DNA from 2 places in the Vibrio sp. CCUG 15886 genome. Region 1 is predicted to be linked to the other one. Evidence: predicted binding sites of a transcription regulator. Region 1 holds the regulator's gene; the other holds the start of a gene.

Region 1 (4,428 bases):
AGCCCGTAAAAACGCACGCGCATCCTGAGCCACCGCGGCCAGATCATGTTGATTCAACAGCGCAGCCAGTAGACGCGACGACCACACTTCTCCATGGCCTAAGATCGCTGCTTTTTGCGCGGTTGTGAGTGGTGCGGAGAGCTCGGCCAACGTGCTGAACTCATCAGCAAGTTGATCAAGCAGCTCGCTACGCTGGTTCGACGCGATCAGTGCTTCCACCAATCCGGTTTGATATTGACGCAAAGCTTGCAATGCTTCGTGAGCCAAACGGCCGTCCTTCTCCAGCGCCTCACTAAATTCAATTAAGCGGTTGGTGGTTTTGCCCGCTGCCGACACCACCACTAAATCGTTATCACCCGAGTACTCTTTGAGGATGTTCACCACACGACGATAGCAATCCGGATCCGCAAGGCTGCTTCCACCAAATTTGTGCAGTTGTCGAACTTGACTCATTAACAGCTCTCCTTCGCTTGTTGAAAGGCCAGCTTGAGGTCGGCAATCAGATCTTGCGCATCTTCCAGCCCCACCGATAAACGCAATAACTGTTGCGTGACGCCAGCTTCTGCGAGTGCTTCCTCTCCCATCGCACGATGAGTCATAGATGCCGGATGACAAACCAAGCTTTCGACACCACCAAGTGACTCCGCTAATGAAAACAAATCTAGCGCTTTCACAAACACTTTCAATTGCTCAAAGCTGCCAGCAAATTCAAAGCTCAACATCGATCCAAAGCCCGATTGCTGCTTTTTGGCGATCTCATGACCTGGATGCGCTGGCAAACTCGGGTGATAAATGGTGCCGACTAACTCTTGAGTTTGCAGATAAGAGAGGATTTGTTGCGAACTTTCTTCATGCACGCGCATACGTGCCCCCAATGTACGGATACCACGTAGCGTCATATAGCTATCAAATGGCGTGCCGGTTGCGCCAAGGCAGTTCCCCCACCACGCCAGTTCTGTTGCGTGCTCTTCGGTTTTGGTGATCACCACACCGCCAATCACATCAGAATGCCCATTGATATACTTGGTTGTCGAGTGAATCACAAAGTCTGCCCCCAGCTCCAAAGGCTTTTGGTACACCGGTGTCAAAAAGGTGTTATCGACCGCCACCAACGCGCCCACTTTATGGGCTTTCTCACACACTTCCGCGATGTCCACCACACGCACGAGCGGGTTGGAAGGCGTTTCAAGCAACACCAGTTTGGGGTTAAGCGCCAACGCCGCATCCAGTGCAGCACTGTCGGATTGGTCGACAAAGCGGACTTTAAAATCCCCTTTCTTCGCTCGAGTATTGAAAAGACGGTAGGTACCGCCATAACAATCATGAGGTGCCACAATAAGATCGTCAGGGCTTAAAAAAGCAGACACCCACAAGTTAAGTGCTGATGTCCCGCAGTTTGTGACCACCGCACCTTTACCAGATTCGAGCTCAAACAACGCTTGCTCTAGTAGACCACGATTTGGGTTGCCTGAGCGGGTATAGTCGTATTTAGGCACTTCGCCAAAGGCAGAGAAACCATAGTTCGTCGACAAATAGATCGGTGGCACAACGGCACGGTATTGAGTATCGGATTCGATGCCCGTTCTAACGGCAATCGTGGCTGGCTTGTGGTGACTCATGATGTTTCCTTTCTGCGAAGATGAATTCTTAATAAGAATGCGCTACTGTTATCGGAACGCCTTCCTCTCCATTAATAGTTGTCACTTTAACCATCAAAATTTAAGACGTCAACACTTCTAGACGTCTATATGTCTTTGCTTATGGCGGTAAATCCAGCTAAAATCTCCGCTTACAATTTTTATTAACCGATTATTACTCTGAAGGTGCGCAATGGCTGACTGGAATGGCGAATACATAAGTCCATACGCAGAGCATGGAAAGAAAAGCGAGCAAGTAAAAAAAATTACCGTTTCTATCCCGCTTAAAGTACTAAAAGTTCTGACGGATGAACGTACTCGTCGTCAAATTAATAACCTACGCCACGCAACAAACAGTGAGTTGTTGTGTGAGGCATTTCTGCATGCGTACACTGGCCAGCCACTGCCGACGGATGAAGATCTCAGAAAAGATCGCCCGGATGATATCCCAACAGAAGCCAAAGAATTGATGACGGCGATGGGTATCGAATTTGAAGCGTATGACGACTAAACCTCGTTAGCTTTACCACACCGGGGGAAAGTGGTATCTGATCAAAAACGGGACGCTTAAAGCGTCCCGTTTGTTTAGGCTGTGATTTACTCGGCCATGTAGTTTTCTGGCATTGGAATACGAGCCACACCGGTATCAACTGCCGCCTGAGCAACGGCTTTCGCCACGCGAGGCAGCAAACGTGAATCCATTGGTTTGGGAATAATGTATTGCGGGCCAAAGCTCAGCGATTCAACACCTGCCGCTTTCAATACCGCTTCTGGCACTGGCTCTTTCGCCAATTGACGAATCGCTTCAACCGCTGCCAACTTCATTTCATCATTAATTTCACTAGCACGAACATCCAGAGCGCCACGGAAAATGAATGGGAAGCACAACACGTTGTTCACTTGGTTCGGATAGTCGCTGCGACCTGTACCCATGATAAGATCGCTGCGCACTTCATGCGCCAACTCTGGCTTGATTTCTGGATCAGGGTTTGAACACGCAAACACAACCGGTTTATCCGCCATCAGCTTCAGCGCTTCTGCAGGCATTAGGTTTGGACCAGACACGCCAAGGAAGAGATCCGCACCGCTGATCACATCTTCCAGTGTGCGCTTGTCTGTATTGTTGGCGAACAGTTGCTTGTACTCGTTGAGATCATCACGACGTGTATGAATCACACCTTTACGATCCAGCATGTAGATCTTTTCACGCATCGCGCCACATTTGATCAGCAGCTCCATACACGCCACGGCAGCCGCACCCGCACCAAGACAAACAATAATACATTCGTTTAGCTTCTTACCCTGCAGTTCGATCGCATTCAGCATACCAGCCGCGGTGACAATGGCCGTACCATGTTGGTCATCATGGAACACTGGCACATCACAACGCTCAATCAGACGTTTTTCAATTTCAAAACAGTCTGGTGCTTTGATGTCTTCTAAATTGATACCACCAAAGGTATCTGCAATGTTCGCGACCGTATCCACGAATTCGTCGATGGTGCGATGCTTCACTTCAATATCGATAGAATCAAGACCAGCAAAACGCTTAAACAGCAGTGCCTTACCTTCCATTACTGGCTTTGATGCCAAAGGACCTAAGTTACCTAGACCCAAAATTGCCGTACCGTTAGAGATAACGGCCACCATATTTCCCTTTGAGGTGTACTTGTAAACGTTGTCTGGGTTCTGTGCGATTTCGCGAACCGGCTCCGCGACACCTGGACTGTAAGCTAAAGCAAGATCTTTAGCGGTTTCCGCAGGTTTGGTTAGAGCGACGGCAATTTTACCCGCCGTTGGCAAAGCATGATAATCAAGAGCTTGTTGGCGAAGTACTTCTTCAGGGGTCATTTGCTGGCTATTGTCATCGGACATAAATGGTTATTCTCTTTTTGCGTGTACGGTAAAGGGGGGAACACTTTAGGTTGAACAAAAACTCTGCTTTTTTGTTCAATTTAGAGAGAAATTCTAATTGATATAAGTCAATCTTCCTAGCCAAGAATGCGAGGCAAATCTATAAAAATTGTGAATAAGATAGAAGTAAGACCAGATGGCATAGGGGATGGTGCGTGAGAGAAAGCGTCTCCTAGGCGTTGAATGCAAAAAAGGCCGCATAAGCGACCTTTTTCTCAAACAGCAATAGCTAACGCTATTATTTCTTACCGCTTGATAGAGCACCGAAACGCTTGTTGAAGCGATCAACACGGCCGCCTGTATCAACGATACGTTGCTTACCAGTGTAGAATGGGTGGCACTTGTCACATACGTCTAGGTGGATAGATTCTTTATCTAGAGTAGAGTTGAAAACGAAAGAGTTGCCGCAAGAACAAGTTGCGTTTACTGCTTTGTATTCTGGATGGATACCAGCTTTCATGGGATAACCTCAAATAGTAGGCCGTGTCGCTATACGAGTCTTTGCCGCACACCACACGCAGTTAAAAATAAAACTCAGATACCGCTAAAACAGAATTAAAGCCATATCTTAAGGCGCGATATAGTAATGAATCGTCTCTTTCGAATCAACCTATTTCCACGATTTTCCGCTAGTTTTTTATACAGTTTTCCTCTCTCTGTTCGAGCATGCCCTTTTCTCGTATTTCTACCTCGCTTCCATTAGACTGTAAGTCATTATTTTTGCCATGAAACACCACGTTATGCGTCCATCCATTGCTCGTGTTGCGCTGCCAGTGCCACTCGATAAACAATTTGATTATCTCGTTCCTGGACACCTTTTTCCGATCATTGGTGGCCGCGTGAGTGTGCCATTTGGACGACAAACCTTGATTGGCAT
Region 2 (4,428 bases), on a different contig from region 1:
CTGTACATTTTCGTTTTGAACGTTGTCTTGGCGAGCCACAATCAGGTTCACGTATGGAGACTCTTTGTCTTCAACAAATACGCCGTCTTTTTCCGGAGTTAGGTTGATAGAGCTCGCGTAAGTGGTGTTGATGATAGACAGAGCCACGTCGTCAAGTGAGCGTGGAAGCTGAGCAGCATCGAGCTCGACGATAGTGATGTTCTTTGGATTCTCAACGATGTCACGAACGGTCGCAAGTAGGCCTACTTCTGGACGTAGTTTGATCAAACCTTGTTGCTCAAGAAGCAGCAGAGAGCGGCCAAGGTTGGTTGGATCGTTTGGTACCGCAATACGCACGCCGTCAGCCAACTCTTCGACCGATTTCACTTGCTTTGAGTAGCCCGCGATAGGGTAAACAAAAGTATTGCCAGCGATGGTCAGTTTGTAACCACGGTCTTCCACTTGACGATCTAGGTATGGTTTGTGTTGGAACGCGTTGATATCGATAGAACCGTCATCCAATGCCGCGTTTGGTGTCACGTAGTCAGTGAAGGTGACCAATTCCACGTCAAGGCCGTATTTTTCTTTGGCTACTTTCGCAGCGACTTCCGCAACTTGCGCTTCGGCACCCGCCATAACGCCAACTTTTACTTTGCTCGTGTCAGTCGCTTTTTCGCCACAACCAGCCAATACCAATGTTGAGGCAGCAGCAATAATGGTCAGTAAACCTTTAAGGCTAAATTTCATAGTAAATCTCCTTATTATTTTGAATCTTTCAATGCTTATCTGTGGTCTACACGGCGCACGATGGCGTCACCGATAGACTGAATAATTTGTACCAACACAATCAACATCACCACAGTGACCGCCATGATAGTGACATCGTAGCGGTGGAAACCGTAGCGAATGGCTACGTCACCGAGACCGCCGCCACCAACGGTGCCCGCCATGGCAGAGTAGCTCACCAATGTTACCAACGTAATAGTGACGGAGTTAACAATGGTCGGCAATGCTTCAGGAAGCAGTACCTTAGTGATGATTTGTAGTGGTGTTGCACCCATCGATTGTGCCGCTTCAATCAGGCCAGTTGGAACTTCCAACAATGCTCCTTCAATCAGGCGCGCAACAAATGGGATAGCCCCAATGGTGAGTGGAACAATCGCTGCTGTAGTGCCGATAAATGTCCCCACTAACAGTTTTGTGACGGGAATGATCGCCACCATCAAGACCAAAAATGGCACCGAGCGGCCAATATTAACAATGGCGCCAAGTACGTTGTTGAGTTTGGTGTTTTCAAGCAAGCCGCCTTTTTTGGTGGTGTGCAGAATCACGCCCAAAGGAATACCAATCGCAAAACCAACGACGCCAGCAACGGCAACCATATAAAGCGTTTGCCAAGTCGCGCCCAGCAGCAGGTCAGTGTTCAAACTGAGCCATTGAGATAGGTCATTAAAGGACATAACCCAGAACCTCCACTTTTACGTTGTGCTCGCGCAGGTATTCAATCGCTGCGTTATCGTCTTCTTCGTTACCAAACAGTTCTGCGACCATCATGCCAAACTTCACTCCGCCGGCGTAGTCGAGATCGGAACTGAGAATGCTGATGTCGATGTTGTATTTACGAGAAATCTGCGACACCAAAGGTGCATCAACCGTCGCGCCGGTAAATTCCAAACGCACTAAAGGATAGCTGCCTGCGACGCGAGTGGGTTGCAAACGCACTTGGTAATCTTCAGGAATAGAAAGATCCAGTGTTGAGCGGATAAAATCATGCGCCAATTCCGTTTTAGGATGGGCAAAAATTTCACCGACGGTGCCTTTCTCAACCAATTCACCGCCACCAATGATTGCTACTTCGTGACAGATGCTTTTCACGACATCCATTTCATGAGTGATGAGCAAAATGGTGATTTTCAGCTTGCGGTTGATCTCTTTGAGCAACTCCAAAATGGATTGAGTGGTCGCAGGATCCAGCGCGCTGGTGGCTTCATCACACAGCAGTACTTTGGGATCGCTGGCCAATGCTCGTGCAATCGCCACACGTTGCTTTTGACCACCACTTAAGTTGGCTGGATAGCTTTCGTGCTTGTCGGCCAAACCAACCAGCTTCAGAAGTTCCGTCACTTTGCTTTGGATTTGCTCTTTGTCTTTTCCAGCCAACTCTAATGGCAGTGCAACGTTGTCAAACACAGTGCGAGAAGAAAGCAAGTTGAAGTGCTGGAAAATCATGCCGATATTGCGGCGAGTTTCGCTGAGTTGCTTTTTACTCAATTTTGTTAAATCAACACCATCCACCACAATGGAACCACTGGTTGGTGCTTCTAACATGTTCACGCAGCGGATCAGCGTGCTTTTCCCTGCACCCGATGATCCGATCACACCAAAAATGGTGCCTTCTGCGATGTGTAAGTTAATGTCTTTCAAGGCATGGATTTCCTTACTGCCTTGATAGAACACTTTATTTACTTGGTTAATTTCAATCATTTCTCAACCTGTGCAGGGACAACAGAATAATATTTTGAGCTCTAGCTCACTTTTCAGATGATGCTATGGCTTTCGTGTTTTTAAGTCAATAGATATTTTTACGTCTAGACGTCTAAACGTTCATTTAAGGCTAGCGGATTTGCTATGAGTTAGTTGATATTCGTATATAGAGGGTGTTTTGACGATGTACCTCACGGCTTGGAAACTCGCAATGTAGCGCTTTTAAGGTATAATCTCGGCTTATATTCCTTTGTGACAGAGACAGATACTTTGGCAAAACCAGCTGTTTTTTTGGATCGTGATGGCGTGATTAACGTTGATCATGGTTACGTTCATGACGAGCACGACTTTGAATACATTGAAGGTGTGTTTGAGGCGACGAAGGCCCTAAAGGATATGGGGTATCTTTTGGTGTTGGTCACCAATCAGTCGGGGATTGCCCGCGGCAAATTTAGCGAAGATCGCTTCCTTTCTCTGACCCAATGGATGGATTGGAATTTTGCGGACAACGGCGTTGAGTTTGACGGCATTTATTACTGTCCGCACCATGCAGAACACGGTGTGGGGGATTACAAACAAGATTGTGATTGTCGCAAACCAAAACCTGGGATGTTTATCTCAGCGCGTGATTTCCTCAAAATCGATATGGCTCGCTCAGTGATGGTGGGTGACAAAGCCGAAGATATGATGGCTGCCGAAGCGGCAGGGGTTGCAACGAAGATTTTGGTACGCACTGGAAAACCTGTTACACAGCAGGGTGAGCAACTGGCAACCGTGGTGCTCGATAGCATCCGTGATGTGCCACTTTATGTAAAAGAACAAGTAAAAGGTCGCTAAGCGGCCTTTTTATTATTGAACGTCTTTCTTGGCCTATTATGAGCAAAAAGCTGACTATTCTTGATATTGCCCGTTTGTCTGGGGTCGGTAAATCGACCGTCTCGCGCGTGCTGACCAATGATCCCAAGGTAAAACCTGAAACCCGAGCGAAGGTAGAACAGGTGATACAAGATTCCGGTTATGTGCCTTCTAAATCCGCTCAATCGATGCGTGGCGGTAGCCAGAAGGTGGTTGGGGTAATTATCTCGCGTCTCGACTCTCCCTCAGAAAATCGTGCTGTCGGTAGTATGCTTAATGTGCTGTATCAAGCGGGATACGATGCGGTGATCATGGAGAGTCAGTTCGATCGCGAGAAAACCAACGAGCACTTAGAAGTGCTGCGTCGTCGCAATGTCGATGGCGTCATTGTGTTTGGCTTTACCGATATCGATCTACAAACCTTAGCCAGTTGGCAAGATCGAGCCGTGGTGATTGCCACGCCTGCAGAAGAGGTGTCTTCGATTAACTACGATAATCAGCGTGTGATTGAGCTGGCGTTAGAACACTTGCAATCTTTATCGCTGAGCCATATCGCTTATATCGGTGTGAATAAAGAAGATAAAACCACGGGCTGGTCGCGTTTAAATGCCTACTTGTCGTGGTGCCAAAAACACGATGTTGAAGCTCGTTATCAAACTGGCAAACTCAACCATGAGAGTGCTTATCACTTAGTTGATGAGGTGTTAGCGGAAAACACTCAAGCGATTGTCTGTGCGAGCGACACCTTGGCTTTGGGCGTCATCAAGCGACTTCAAGAACTGGGGCGCGAAGAGGTTTGTGTCACCGGTGTGGGTGGCAATGAGTTGCTCTCTTTTCTTTTTCCAAAGGTGTTCAGTGTCGATCCCGGTTACAAGCAAGCGGGAGAAAAGGCCGCTAAGATGCTGATTTCTCAGATGAATGGTGAGGAAGCTATCTCGCACATCACTCAGGCACCGATCCAAAACTAACCCTTTCATTTTTCTTGTTTTTCCGATCTAGACTGTGATCACTTTCAATTAATGGGACTGTTCCCATTTTGTTTATTTATAAAAGCTGGCAATATTAAATCAAGAAATGGGAATGTTCCCATTATCTAAAAACTATAATTGA

What was found. Region 1 encodes MetJ, which represses methionine synthesis genes. Its sites were predicted from a motif close to TTAGACNTNTANANGTCTAA; they were not measured.
Region 2: the regulator MetJ is predicted to act here: its motif matches at 2,560-2,579, upstream of metN (methionine ABC transporter ATP-binding protein MetN).

What each region holds. Positions count from the first base shown of each region.
Region 1 is NZ_JAQQBT010000018.1:14,990-19,417, reverse strand. Features, by position in the region: gene PQQ36_RS19595 (bifunctional aspartate kinase/homoserine dehydrogenase II) at 1-453, opposite strand, end outside; gene PQQ36_RS19590 (O-succinylhomoserine (thiol)-lyase) at 453-1,619, opposite strand; gene metJ (met regulon transcriptional regulator MetJ) at 1,831-2,148, shown strand; gene PQQ36_RS19580 (malic enzyme-like NAD(P)-binding protein) at 2,235-3,512, opposite strand; gene rpmE (50S ribosomal protein L31) at 3,790-4,011, opposite strand; gene priA (primosomal protein N') at 4,292-4,428, shown strand, end outside.
Region 2 is NZ_JAQQBT010000006.1:26,623-31,050, reverse strand. Features, by position in the region: gene ilpA (MetQ/NlpA family lipoprotein adhesin IlpA) at 1-726, opposite strand, end outside; gene PQQ36_RS13145 (methionine ABC transporter permease) at 762-1,439, opposite strand; gene metN (methionine ABC transporter ATP-binding protein MetN) at 1,429-2,463, opposite strand; gene gmhB (D-glycero-beta-D-manno-heptose 1,7-bisphosphate 7-phosphatase) at 2,662-3,300, shown strand; gene treR (trehalose operon repressor TreR) at 3,339-4,286, shown strand.